4 regions of the Micromonospora sp. NPDC049101 genome follow, and region 3 is predicted to be linked to each of the others. Evidence: riboswitches for the same ligand, from Rfam matches in the RefSeq annotation. Region 3 holds a riboswitch; each other region holds the start of a gene.
The links. A riboswitch is a leader RNA that binds a small molecule or an ion and turns the genes downstream of it on or off. The one in region 3 is predicted to bind cyclic di-AMP.
Positions count from the first base shown of each region.

Region 1: linked by a shared signal. The riboswitch ahead of AB0B57_RS07520 (NlpC/P60 family protein) and the one ahead of AB0B57_RS21720 (hypothetical protein) in region 3 are both predicted to bind cyclic di-AMP.
Region 2: linked by a shared signal. The riboswitch ahead of AB0B57_RS18490 (hypothetical protein) and the one ahead of AB0B57_RS21720 (hypothetical protein) in region 3 are both predicted to bind cyclic di-AMP.
Region 4: linked by a shared signal. The riboswitch ahead of AB0B57_RS05915 (C39 family peptidase) and the one ahead of AB0B57_RS21720 (hypothetical protein) in region 3 are both predicted to bind cyclic di-AMP.

Region 1 covers NZ_JBEZED010000004.1:318,143-321,342, forward strand. The annotation lists gene AB0B57_RS07515 (N-acetylmuramoyl-L-alanine amidase) at 1-1,160, opposite strand, end outside; cyclic di-AMP (ydaO/yuaA leader) riboswitch at 1,395-1,530, shown strand; gene AB0B57_RS07520 (NlpC/P60 family protein) at 1,598-2,584, shown strand; gene dcd (dCTP deaminase) at 2,645-3,200, opposite strand, start outside.
Region 2 covers NZ_JBEZED010000012.1:108,563-111,762, reverse strand. The annotation lists gene AB0B57_RS18495 (hypothetical protein) at 1-382, opposite strand, end outside; gene AB0B57_RS18490 (hypothetical protein) at 551-1,570, opposite strand; cyclic di-AMP (ydaO/yuaA leader) riboswitch at 1,627-1,758, opposite strand; gene AB0B57_RS18485 (cation diffusion facilitator family transporter) at 1,871-2,788, opposite strand; gene AB0B57_RS18480 (AAA family ATPase) at 2,896-3,200, opposite strand, start outside.
Region 3 covers NZ_JBEZED010000015.1:119,985-123,184, reverse strand. The annotation lists gene AB0B57_RS21725 (carbonic anhydrase) at 1-287, shown strand, start outside; gene AB0B57_RS21720 (hypothetical protein) at 345-1,364, opposite strand; cyclic di-AMP (ydaO/yuaA leader) riboswitch at 1,369-1,499, opposite strand; gene AB0B57_RS21715 (YibE/F family protein) at 1,666-3,036, opposite strand.
Region 4 covers NZ_JBEZED010000003.1:380,708-383,907, forward strand. The annotation lists gene AB0B57_RS05905 (hypothetical protein) at 44-391, shown strand; gene AB0B57_RS05910 (hypothetical protein) at 525-1,313, shown strand; cyclic di-AMP (ydaO/yuaA leader) riboswitch at 1,580-1,721, shown strand; gene AB0B57_RS05915 (C39 family peptidase) at 1,954-2,793, shown strand; gene AB0B57_RS05920 (alpha/beta fold hydrolase) at 2,927-3,200, shown strand, end outside.

The sequences.
Region 1 (3,200 bases), on a different contig from region 3:
CCCAGCCGCAGCGCGAGGTGCCGGACCAGCTTCGCCGAGGCCCGGTACATGGCCTCGGTGTACCAGGTGCCCTGCGCCGCGAAGCCCTCGTGCTCCAGCCCGATCGCCTTGGCGTTGACGTACCAGTTGCCGGCGTGCCAGGCGACATCCTTGGTCCGCACGTGCTGGGCGACGTGCCCGTCCACCGAGCGCAGCGTGTAGTGCCAGCTCACGTAGGTCGGATCCTGCACGAGTTGCAGGGTGGTCGCCCAGCTTCCCTCGGTGTCGTGGATGACGATGTACTCGACCTTCTGCCGGGCGGGCCGGTCGGACAGGTCGTGGTTGCCGTAGTCCCCGTCGCCGAACGCCGCGTAGGGCGCCGGGATCCACTCGCAGGAGATGGTGCGGGGGCACTCCAGCCCGTCCGGGCGGGCGAGCCGGCGCAGACCCAGTCGGTCCAGCCAGGAGCGCTCCGGACGGATCGCCCGGGCCGGCAGCGTGATCCGCGCTCCGTCGTCGGTCGTCCGCGACTCGCCGGTGCCGATGGTGGTGAAGACCTCGTCGGCGAAGGCCGCCGCGGCGTCGGCGGTGTCCGCGCCGGCGTAGCGGGCCACCGCGCCGTACCAGGTGGCCGGGTCGGTGCCGGCACCGACCGGCGCGCCCAACTCCCGCTGGTACGAGGCCAGCAGCGCCGCGCCGCCCCGGATGTTCACACCGACGTCGGTACGCAGCGAGTCGGTGGCCGCGCCGGTCAGTGCGGCGGCGGCGTCCACGGTCTGCAACGCGGCGGCCGATGGTGCCGGGTCCGCCGGCCGAGGCGCGGGTGCCAGCGCGGTACGGGAGTCGTCGCCGCGCGGATCCTCGGTGCCGGTGCCGGCGTCGTGGTGGCCGGCCGTGGGCAGGGCGGCCATGTGTCTGGCGTCGGTCAGGTGCATCGGGCCGTAACCGCCGCTGGTGCTGGGTGTGCCGGCGTTGCTGTCCCAGCGGGACTCCAGGTAGGAGACGCCGAGCAGCACGTCGGTCGGTACGCCGAACTCGGCCGCCGCGGCGGCGTACTGCTGCTGGCGGTCGCCGGTGGGTGCGGCGGCGGCGTGGGCGGGTAGCGGTACCGCGGTCGCGGCGGCGACCACGGCGGCGGCGAGCAGTGCGCGCCGGCCGGGGGACAGGGTTGGATGGTGCATCGAACCCCCTAGATTCCACGGGTGCAGGTCAGGTCACCTTCGCGCCGCCCGGGAGCCCACGTCAATACCTTTCTATGTGTCGACCTGCCTGGAAAGAAATCTTCGCGTGTGGTCGGGGCTCCTCTCCGATCGGTACGGAGTGTCACGGCCGCGCGGGTTGCGGAGTGGTAACGGGCGTCTCTACTCTGGTCTTTTGTCGGCCCGATAGCAGCTCCGCCCAGCCCGGGCGGTAACGGACCGACACCGCCGAGTCGTTTCCGAACGAACCGGGGACCCATGTCCCCCGGGGTGAATCCGCAGCCACTGCGGTAGGGCGCCGACTTCCCGCCCGAACCCGTCAGCTAACCCGGTAGGCGGTCAGGAAGAAGGAGTACGGAACCCCGGTGGCACTCCATGCCCCGCGGCCGTCGTCCGAGCGGTCGGCAGCAGCCGGCCCCATGTCGATCGCGCCGCGCCCACGCTGGTCCCGCTTCACCACCGCGCTCGCCGCACTGGCCGGCGTCGCCGTCGTCCTGACCGGCAGCGCCACGCCGGCCCACGCCGACCCGTCCGTCGCCGAGATCGAGCGCCAGATCGACGCCGACTGGAACAAACTCGAACCGATCATCGAACAGCACAACGCCACCCGGATCGACCTCGCCGCCAAACGCAGGCAGGCCGGCGCGCTGGCCGCCCGGATCGCCCCGCTGGAGCGCCAGGTCGACGCCGCGATGGACAAGGTCAGTGCCCTGGCGGTGCGCGCGTACAAGGGCGAGAACGTGCTGACCGTCAACGCCGTACTGGGCAGCCGGTCGCCCAGCGAGGTGGTCGGGCAGCTCGAGATGCTCGACCGCTTCGCGCACAACCAGCAGCAGGACGTCCGCGAGGTGGCCGACCTGCGCGACCAGTTGGCCGGGCAGAAGGCGCCGCTCGACGCGATGGTGGCCCAACTGACCCGCACCGAGGCTCAGCTGGCGGCGAAGAAGAAGCAGATCAACGAGGAGATCGACAAGCTGCAGAAGCTGCGCCTCAAGGTGTACGGCAGCGGTGGCGGCGGTCCGCTGCGCCCGGCGCCCTGCCCTGCCAGCTATCCCGGTGGCGCCGCCGGCACGGCGGTCAAGTTCGCCTGCGCGCAGATCGGCAAGCCCTACGTCTGGGGTGCCGAGGGCCCGAACTCGTACGACTGCTCCGGGCTGATGCTGGCCGCCTGGGCGAAGGCCGGGGTGTCCCTGCCGCACAACGCCGCCGCGCAGAGCCGCGCCACCAAGAAGGTCAGCAAGGGCGACCTGCGCCCCGGCGACCTGGTCTTCTACTACAGCGACATCCACCACGTCGGCATGTACGTCGGTGACGGCTGGGTGGTGCACGCCTCGCAGGCCGGTGAACCGGTCAAGATGAAGAGGGCCGACGACGGTCAGGTCCACAGCTACGGCCGTCCAGGCTGATCAGTGCGCGGACCGGGGGCCCGTCGCGATCCGTCGCGGCGGGCCCCCGTCGTCACGGGTTCAGCGGGTGGGCCAGGTGCGCCAGTGCTGCCAGGCGCGACTCGGCGTCGGCCCCCGCTGCCCCTGGTAGCGCGAGCCGTAGACTGCCGAGCCGTACGGGTGCTCGGCCGGCGAGGAGAGTCGGAAGATGCAGAGCTGCCCGATCTTCATGCCCGGCCAGAGCGTGATCGGCAGGTTCGCCACGTTCGACAGCTCCAGCGTGACGTGACCGGAGAAGCCGGGGTCGATGAAACCGGCGGTGGAGTGCGTGAGCAGCCCCAGCCGCCCCAGCGAACTCTTGCCCTCCAGTCGGCCGGCGAGCTGGTCACCCAGCGAGATGACCTCCAACGTCGAGGCGAGCACGAACTCGCCGGGGTGCAGCACGAACGGCTCCCCGTCGGGCACCTCGATCGCCGACGTCAGGTCGTCCTGCTGCATCGCCGGGTCAATGTGGGTGTAGAGATGGTTGTTGAAGACCCGGAACAGCCGGTCCAGCCGCACGTCGATGCTGGAAGGTTGGACCAGGGTGGGCTCGAACGGCTCCAGGCCCAGCGTGCCGGCCTTGATCTCGGAGACC
Region 2 (3,200 bases), on a different contig from region 3:
TCACCAGGTCGGCGCGGTCCCGTGCGGGCAGGGCGGCGCCCAACTCTCCGGCGTGCCGCAGGTTCGGGGTGAGCAGGAACAGCACCAGCCCGGCCATCACCGTGGTGAGCACGAGCTTGACCAGCACCCATCGGTAGCGCACGAGGCCCCACGGGGTGAGCAGCGCGCTGGCGACACCGATGAGCCACACCAGGACGCTCAGCGGCGCGAACAGGACGGTGCCGACCAGCGCGCCGACCGGGTAGAGCACCGCCGGGTCGGCGCCCCGCTGCACGGCGATGCCGAGGGTGAGCAGCACCAGGTCCGCGCCGAGCCAGCCCAGCGACGTGACCAGGTGCAGGGTGAGAAGGCCCTTGCGGGCGGCGGGTGGGATCCGAGGCATACCGCAAGGCTGCCCGCCGGCTCTGGCCGGGTCGTCCGACGAGCGGCGACATCAGGGGTACGCCCGCTGACGTAGCCGGCCAGCGCCGCGCGACTGCCCGAACGAACGTGATGCCTGTGAGCCATCGTGATGACTCACAGGCATCATGCGCTGCGGGGAACGGCCGGGTCAGTAGACCGACAGGTGTACGTGGTTGGTGTGGTCGGTGGACGGGGTGCCACCGGCGCCGCTGTACGACTTCCACCCGCTGCTGGGCAGCCAGATCTGCCGGTACCAGATCACGTACAGCACGGCGAGTCGGTCGGCGTTGCGGATGAAGTACGCGGCCAGGTTGTTGCCGTACGTCTTGTCGCCGCCGGTGGCGTTGCCGCCGAAGCCGCTCGTCTGGGCGGCGAAGTCGCAGGCCCGGCCCTTCGGGTGCTCGCCGGAGCCGCTGGGGCGGTGACAGGAGACGTACCGGGTGAAGCCGGCGGCCTTGGCCTGGTTGAGCGCGTGCAGGGTGCGCGGGGTGATGCAGCCGTTGGCGGGCGTGGGGTCGTTGACGCTGCACGACTCGGAGGGCCAGGAGCCGTCGGAATTGCGTGGCGCCGCCTTCGCGTTGGCGGTGGAGGTGCCCCGGTTGGAGCTGGTGTCGGCGGTGGTCTGCGGAGGCTTGGGCGTGTTGGCGACGGTCAGGGCGCGTTCGGCCTGCTCCTTGCGCTTGGCCATCACGGTGACCTGCTTGCGTTGTTCGGTGATCTCGCCGTTCAGGGCGGCCCGGGTGCGATTGGCCTCGTCCTTGGTGGCGAGCAGGTCGCGCAGCACCCGGTCCTCGTTGGCGGCCACCGCCTCCAGGGCGGCGGCCCGGTCCATGAAGCCCTCCGGGCTGCTGCTGTTGAGCAGCGCCGACACCGCGCCGAGCCGGCCGGTGCGGTACGCCACGCCGGCGATCTGGCCGACCTTGCCGTCGCGCTGGGCCAGCTCGACCTCGATGGTCTTCAGTTGGGTGGCGAGCTGCTGCTGCCGCTGCACGGAGGTGTCCAGAGCGCGTTTGGCGTCCAGGTAGCCCTTGCTGGCGGCCTCGAGTTGGGCACGCAGCGACGGGGTGCCGCCCTCCTCGTCGGAGTCGGGTGCGGCGGCGGCCCGCAGGCCGGTCGGGGGAGCGGCCGAGGCGGTGCCGGCCGGGATCGCGAAGCCGAGGGCGAACATCGCGACGATCAGGGCCGCCAGTCGGGCGGCGGGTGGTCGTGCTGGTGCCACTGCGCATGTCCTTCCGTCAGCCGCCGACCGGGTTAGCTGACGGGTTCGGGACGGAAGATCCCTACCGCTGACGCGGATGCACCCCAGGAACGTGGTTCCCCGGTTCGCCTGGTTGGGCGATTAGGCGGCGACCGCCACCGGCGCCTGGAGGGCGCCGCCTGGTGGAGGCCGGGACCGAGCCTACCGGTGCCGGTGGGGCTGCTGCAGCCGATGTGACGGAAGGTGCGCACGTCGTCACGGAAATGGGTGTTACCACTCGATCGAGCCGCAGGCCCCGGTGGCGGCGCCGGGCTCGATCTGCAACGTCGCGTGTTCGATCCGGAAGTCGTCGTGCAGGGCGGTACGCGCTGCGGTCAGCACCGCGCCGACCTCCGCGTCGGGTGCCATGGTCAGGTGCGCGGAGGCCACCTCCATGCCCGAGGTGAGCGTCCAGACGTGCAGGTCGTGCACCTCCACCACACCGGGGACGGCGGCCAGCCGGTCGTGCACGGCGGTCACCTGGAGGTGTTCCGGGGCGGCCTGCACCAGGATGCGGACGGCGGCACGGGCCAGCCGCCAGGTGCGCGGCAGGATGAACGCGCCGATGGCGACCGCGACCAGCGGGTCGGCCCACCACCAGTCGGTGACGGCGATGAGCAGTGCGGCGCCGATCACGCCGAGTGAGCCGAGCAGGTCGCCGAGCACCTCCAGGTAGGCGCCCTGCAGGTTGATGCTCTCCCGGGCGCCGGCGCGGAGCAGGGCGAAGGCGGCGACGTTCGCGAGCAGGCCGAGTACGGCCACCACGAGCATCGGGCCGGCGACGACCTCGTGCGGGTCGCCGAAGCGGCGGATCGCCGCGATCACCACGTAGATCGCGACGCCGGAGAGCAGGACGGCGTTGGCCAGTGCGGCGAGCACCTCGAGGCGGTAGAGCCCGAAGGTGCGCTGCGGGTCGCCGGTGGCCCGTCGGGTGGCGGTGATCGCGGCGAGCGCCAAACCGATGCCGAGCACGTCGGTGAACATGTGCCCGGCGTCGGAGAGCAGGGCGAGCGAGCCGGTGTGCAGGGCGGCCACCGCCTCGACCACCATCAGGGTGGCGAGCAGCCCGAACGCCGCCCAGAGGCGGCCCCGGTGCTGCTGTGCGGCATTGGCGACGGACCCGTGGTGGTGGTCATGACCTGCGCCCACGAGATCCACCTTCCGCTGCCGGCCGGGGCCCGGTCAAATGTATGTTCACATCGCTATGTGTGCAAGTGTCAGGTCGGCCGCCGGCCCGTGCGACGAGCGGGCACGGATCAGCCGGTCGGGTCGATGGTGGTGAGTCGCTGCGTGGCCCGGGACAGCGCCACGTACAGGGTGCGGACCCCGGCACCCGGATCCGCCCGGATCTCGCTCGGTGCGACAAGCACGACCCCGTCGTACTCCATGCCCTTGGCCTCCAGGCTGGTGACCACCTGCAGGCGCGGCGCGTCGAGCGCGGCGAGCCAACCGGCGACCTCGTCCCGGCGGGGAACCGGCGTGATCACCCCGACCGTGCCCTCCACCTCGGTCAGCAGGCCGGCGGCCGCCTGCACGGTCGCGGTCGCCAACCCCGTCGCGG
Region 3 (3,200 bases):
CGCAGCCTCCCGGGCACCTGGGCGCGGTGGTCGACGCCGTGCTGCCCAGTCTGGCCCGGGCCCGTGCCGAGGGTGTGGAGGACATCGACGGCATCGTCGACATCCACATCGCGCAGACCGTCGAGACGCTGCTCGGGCAGTCGCCCGTGCTGGCCGACGAGGTGGCACAGGGGCGGTGTGCGGTGGTGGGCGTGTCATACCGGCTCGCCGCCGGCGTCGTGCGCCCGGTGGCGGCGGTGCCGGCCGGCTTCGCGACGCTCGACGTGCCGACCGGGTCGGCCGCCTGACACGTCGAGGGCCGCCCCGCGCGAGGCGGAGCGGCCCTCGACGGAGGATCCGGTGGGTCAGAGCAGCGACATGTGGACGTGGTCGGTGTGGTTCGACGGCCCGCTGTACGACTTCCAACCGCTTGCCGGGAACCAGATCTGCCGGTTCCAGATCACGTAGTAGATGCCGAGCCGGTCGGCGTTACGGATGAGGAACGCGGCGACGTTGTTGCCGTACGTCCGGGTGTCCTCGTTGTGCCAGGGCGCGAAGCCGCTCTTCTGTAGCGACCAGTCGCAGGCCTTGCCCTTCGGGTGCTCCCACGGCCCGCCGGGGCGGTAGCAGCCGACGAACCGGTTGAAGCCGGCCCGCTTGACCTCCTTGTACGCGTGCAGCGTGCGAGGCGTGATGCAGCCGGACGTGGTCGGGTCGTCCTCGCTGCACGACTGCGCCTTCCAGTCACCGTCGGCGGTGCGGCCCGGCCCGATCTTGGCGACCGGCGAGGTGGCGTCCACCAGGCCGCCGGTGAAGCCCTTGCCGCCGACCAGCGAGAGCGCCTTGTCGGCCTCGTTCTTCCGCTTGGCCATCACGGCGGTCTGCTTCTGCTGCTCGCGAACCTCGGTGTCGAGGAGGAACTTGGCCTGCTCGGCGCGGGCCTTCACCGCGTTGACCTCGGCGAGCTTGTTCTCGTTCACCATGTTGATCTCGTCGAGCATCGCGGCGCGCTGCACGAAGGTGTCGGGAGCGTCGCTTTCGAGCAGCATCGCGAGCGCGCCGATCCGACCGGTCCGGTACGACTGGGCGGCGATCTGCCCGACCTGTGGTGCCAACGCGTCCAGGTCGGCCTTGGCCCGGTCCACCTCCAGCGCCAGCTCCAGCTGACGCTTCTTGGACTTGTCCAGTTTGGACTTGGCGGCGGAGTAGTCCCGGTTGGCCTGCTCGATGACGTCGTTGAGCAGCTTCGGCTCGCCGTCCTCCTCGTGCCCGGACGGTGTCGGGGTCGTCGGGGCGGCGTGGGCCGGCAGGGGCCCGGCGAGCACGGTCAGTGCGGCGATCACGGCCACCACGGGTGTCAACCAGCGGCGTAGGGGTGCCGTCACAATGTTCCCTTCCGTCGACCGCCGACCGGGTTAGCTGACGGGTTCGGGGCGGAAGTGGCCCCTACCGCTGACGCGGATTCACCCCACATACCTGGGTCCCCGGCTCGCCGGTTGGCGATTGGGCGGTGGCACCGCAGGCGCCGCTTCGCGCCTTCATCGGTAACCGGCAGCGAGGTTACCCGAGAGTCGACTGCGTGAGCTACGCCTGGATGCCGACCAAAAGTGTCATTTCGCCATAGCGCTGGGTGATCAGTGACGCGGTTCTCAGGGTGGAGATCCGATCTGGTCACGCTGAGGAGTGTCACCATGCCGTTTCCGTGCTCCTGTTCGACTCCGGCCACCCGTCGGTGGCCGTGGATGGGGGTGGGGTCCGGGTCTGCTCCGGCTCGTCGGGTCGAGAGGTTCGCGGTGAGCTGAGGGCGGCCAGCGGCTCCGCCCGGTCCGGCTCCGGTGGCCGCCGGGCGGCGTCGGCGGGCGGTGTGGCGTCGGCGCGTCCGGCGGCGGTCACGATCGCGGCCAGCCCGGTGGTCAGTGGCACGGCGGCGATCAGGCCGAGCGTGGCGACCGCGCTGCGGACGATTTCCTGCGCGAGGAACTCGCTGGTGAGGATCTGCCCGATCGGCCGCGAGTCGGCGGTGAGCAGGAGCAGCAGGGGCAGCGACGCGCCCGCGTACGCCAGCACGATGGTGTTGACAGTGGAGGCGATGTGCGCGCGGCCGACCCGGGTCGCGGCGCGGTAGAGCTGCAACCGGGTCAGCCCGGGGTTGGCGTGCGCCAGCTCGGTGACGGTGGCCGCCTGGGTGACCGTCACGTCGTCGAGCACCCCGAGCGATCCGATGATGATCCCGGCGAGCAGCAGGCCGTGTAGGTCCACGTCGGCCTGGAACATCGACAGTGTCGTCGCGTCCTCGCTGCCGAAGCCGGTGAGGTGGGTCGCGGCCGTGGCGATGGTGGCGAGCAGCCCGGTCAGCACCAGGCTGCCCAGGGTGCCGAGCACCGCCACCGAGGTCTGTGCGGTGACCCCGTGCGTCAGATAGAGCACCACGAACATGATCAGTGCCGCGCCGACCACCGCCACCAGCAGGGGCGACTTGCCGGCACCGATGCCCGGCAGCACGAACGTGAGCAGGATGGCGAAGCTGGCCGCCAACCCGGCGAGTGCGGCCAGACCCCGCCACCGACCGAACGCGACGATCGCCGCGGCGAAGATCACCGCCAGCCACAGCATCGGGGTGCCGCGCTGGTGCTCGGCGATGTTCCAGTTGCTGGTGCTGGGATCGACGGGATCGGTCAGCTCGACGAGGATGACCTCGTCGCCGACCTCGACCCGTGGTGCGCCGGGTCCGTCGGGGATCGGTGTCCGGACCTGTTGACCCGCGGTCGGCCCGTCGTCCACCCGGACGTCGACAGTGCCGCACGGCCCGCCGCCGACCCGGGGCGTGCCCTCGGGGCTCGACGGCAGCGGCGGGCACGGCTCGGTCACCACCCGGGTCACCGTGCCGCCGTAGCGCGGCACGTCCGCCCCGGCGTCGGTCTGCGGTGTCCCGCCGCGCGGCCAGAGCAGGGCCGCGGCGAGCACGGTGGCGACGAAGAGGGGCACCACCGTCACGACGAGGAGCCGCCGCACCCGGGGCGGGGCGGACGGAGCAGAGCGGGTGTGGTCGGAACCCAAGGCGAGACTCCCAACGATCCGGTGCGGGGTACGTGTCAGTGAGCCGGTCGGTTCATCCGCACCGTGGAATCGCGGCGGGAGACGCGGTGGATCGCTGACCGGCGACCACCTGATCACGGATGGTCAGTGCCCGGCCCGGGTGGCCAGCGGCGACGCCACGGCGT
Region 4 (3,200 bases), on a different contig from region 3:
GTGGTCGATGCGCCAGGCGCCGGCGCGACGGTAGCGTGGGGACGTGCTTCCGGTCGCGTTCACCTGTCCGCTGTGGTGGGTGGCGCGCTGGGCGACACGGGTGCTGACCAGCCTCGCCGTGGTCGCGGCCCTGGCGCTCGGCGCAGGCCCGGCCTCGGCCGCCGTGCCACCGTCGCACCCGGCCGCCGCGCCGAGCGTGAGCGCCGCGCCGACTGCGGGTGTCGCCGAGGAGACCTTCCCGACCTGGTCGGTCGACGCGCCACCGGCTCTCCCCGGCGCCCAGGGGGCCATCGCGACAGGCCTGCTGCCGGTGTGCGCGACCCGGTCCGACCGGCTGCCGCTCGTCGACGGTCTCCGCAGCTGGCCGCCCCGGGGCCCACCCGCGCGCTGAGCCACCCGGGACACGCGTCCCGTCGCCGCGCCCTGTCGACCCACCAGCTCCGCACCCCGCCGATTCCTGGCCCGCCGTGGCCGGGCGGCCGGTGGGGCTCCCATCGCTCTGCTTCCTCCGCGAGGTGCCGACCATGGAGACAGTCGTCTTCTACCAGTTCGTAACCGAGGTGCCGCAGGCCGCCGCCATCTGGTCGGCCCTGTTCCTGCTGGCGCTCGGCGTCCTCGCCGTGCTGGTCGCCCGGCCCGAACGGGACCGGCCCACCGACGACCCGTCGCCGCCCGTCCCGACCGCCCGCGAGCTGGCCGCGGCCGAAACCGTCGACAGGCACCGGTACGCCGAGGAGGTGGCCGTCGCCGCGGCCGGCGCGGCCAGGACGGCCGGGCGGCGACGGGATGCCTGGCTGACGGCTCAGGACCAGGTGGAACGGGCCTGGGCGCGGTACGACGAGGCGGACACCGCCGCGCGTCGCTTCGCGGGGTCCGGGGCGCTACCCACCCCGGGCACCCCCCGCACCCCCGCCGAGTACGCGTCCCGGGAGCGCTACCTGCACCGTGCGGCGACGGCGGCGTACTGGCGGGGTGACCTGACCATGGCGCAGCTCGGTGACGTCTTCGGGCGTCGGCGCGGCTGGGATTCCCGGCGACACCCGGTCGAGCAGGAGGCGCTGCTCAGCCGGGTGATCCGGGATGCGAGGCTGGCCGACTACCAGGCCGCGGCCACGGCGGAGCGGGCCGCCTGGCGGGATGCGGACCTGGCCGCCTCCTCGGCGCGCATCCTCGCGGCGGAGGCGGCCGCGGCAGTTGCCCGGTTGCGGCCGAGCCCGGCACCCGTCCGCCGGCTGGTGCGTGGGGTGCCCCGGCCCGCCGTCGTGGCACGCTGGCGTCCGGCCCGTGCCCTTCGCGCCCGATCCGTTATGTGAGCCCGGTCACGGGATTTGCGAATCGGGCGTCCGGCACGATCGGCTCGATTTTTCCCGGGATTGTGGCCGCATTGTTGGCGGCCTGTCCGGTTGTCGACCGTAGGCGTCGCCGTAACCGGTTGTCCCATCGAGTCACGTCATCGGCAATACGCGCAGAAATTGTGGCACCCATTGAGGTTTACGCAGGTGAAGCCGGCTTGGCAGGGTGTGGATGGGCCAGTAGTGTCGTCCCGTCCGGTGCGGTAACCGATCGCAAGAGGCGACGCCGCGCCGACCCGCTCAATCGTGATCAACGAACCGGGGACCCATCAGTAAGTCCGGGGTGAATCCGCGAGCCACGGCCCGCGGTAGGGCGATCTTCCCGCCCGAATCCGTCAGCTAACCCGGTAGGCGGTGTCGGAAGGAGTTCCAAACTCGTGCAGCACCTTTCCACCCCTCGGCTGTTCCCTCGCCTCCACGGCGCAGCGGTGCCCCCGCTCATCCGTCCAGTGACGGTGAGCTGACCCCCGGGTCACCGCCTCTCCCGCCCGGCCGTGCCGGGCGTTCCCCTGAGCGGTTCACCATCCGCGGACCACCGTCCGCGCGCTGGCGCCTGCCCGGACACCGGTCGCGCCCCGGTGTGCCGCTCTCCCCCCGATCCGTGGAGGACCCCGTGAAGCACACCATGCAGCGCCAGCTCCGCCGCATCGCGACCGAGCGCCCGTACCAGATCGTCGCCGCCTCCGCCGCGGCCCTCGTGCTCGCCGCCACCACCGGCACCCTGCTCACCGTCGCCGACGACGCCCCGGCCGCTCAGCGCACCGCGACCACGGTCGCCGAGATGCGCAGCGACACCACCACCTCCCAGGGCGACGCGTCCCCGCTGGCCAGCACCGCGCCGTCCAGCGCCGCCCCGGCCACCAGCGCCGCGGCGCCCGCCGCCAAGGCCAGCAGCAACCCGGATCTGACCCGTAAGCCGACGCCGCCGAAGCCGCCCGCGACCAAGGTGCTCGACTACGAGTACGAGGCGCAGAACACGTACTACAACTGCGGCCCGGCGGCCACCCGCAACGCGCTCAGCGCCAGCGGGATCGACCGCACCCAGGAAGAACTCGCTGCCGAACTGGGCACCACCGAGATGGGCACCAACTCGGCCGAGGACACCACCCGGGCGCTCAACGCCGAGGTGAAGGGTTCCCCGTACCGGACCCGGATGTTCCCCGGCGCGCCCAGCCCGGCACAGATGGACCGGCTCCAGGCCGACGTCGTCCGGGCCATCACCGACGGCCGGGGCGTGGTGGCCAACGTCGTCGGCGACGCCACCGACACCGACGGCAGCTGGCACTCCTACGGTGGCGGCCACTACATCGCCGTCGTGGGTTACAAGGACAACGGTCGCACCGTGCGGATCGCCGACTCGGCGAACCCGGCCGACCCGTCGTACTGGATCACCACCATCGACCTGGCCAACTGGATCACCAGCCGGGGCTACTCCGCCTGACCCGGGCACCCTGACCGCCGCGGGCGTCGTCCCCCACAAGGGGCCGACGCCCGCGGCGTCTCTCCCGCTGGCCCGGGGTACGCCCCCGTCGACGACTCTCGTCCGGGACAGCGAACCGTGGGAGACTGCGGCCGTGGTGGACGAATCGGGTGGTCACGCCGGTCGACGGCCGGTCCTGCTGCTGTTGCACGGCATGGGGGCGACCGGTGACGTGTGGCTGCCCTGGGCGTCGCACCTGGAACAACACTGGCCCGGCCGGTGGCTGGCACCGGACCTCGCCGGACACGGCTGGGCACCGCCGCTGCCGTCGTACTCCTTCGCCGGTCTCGCCCAGCGGATCGCGCAGGCCCTCGCCCCCGACGACCGGCTCGTCGTGCTCGGGCACTCGCTGGGCGGCGTGGTCGGCC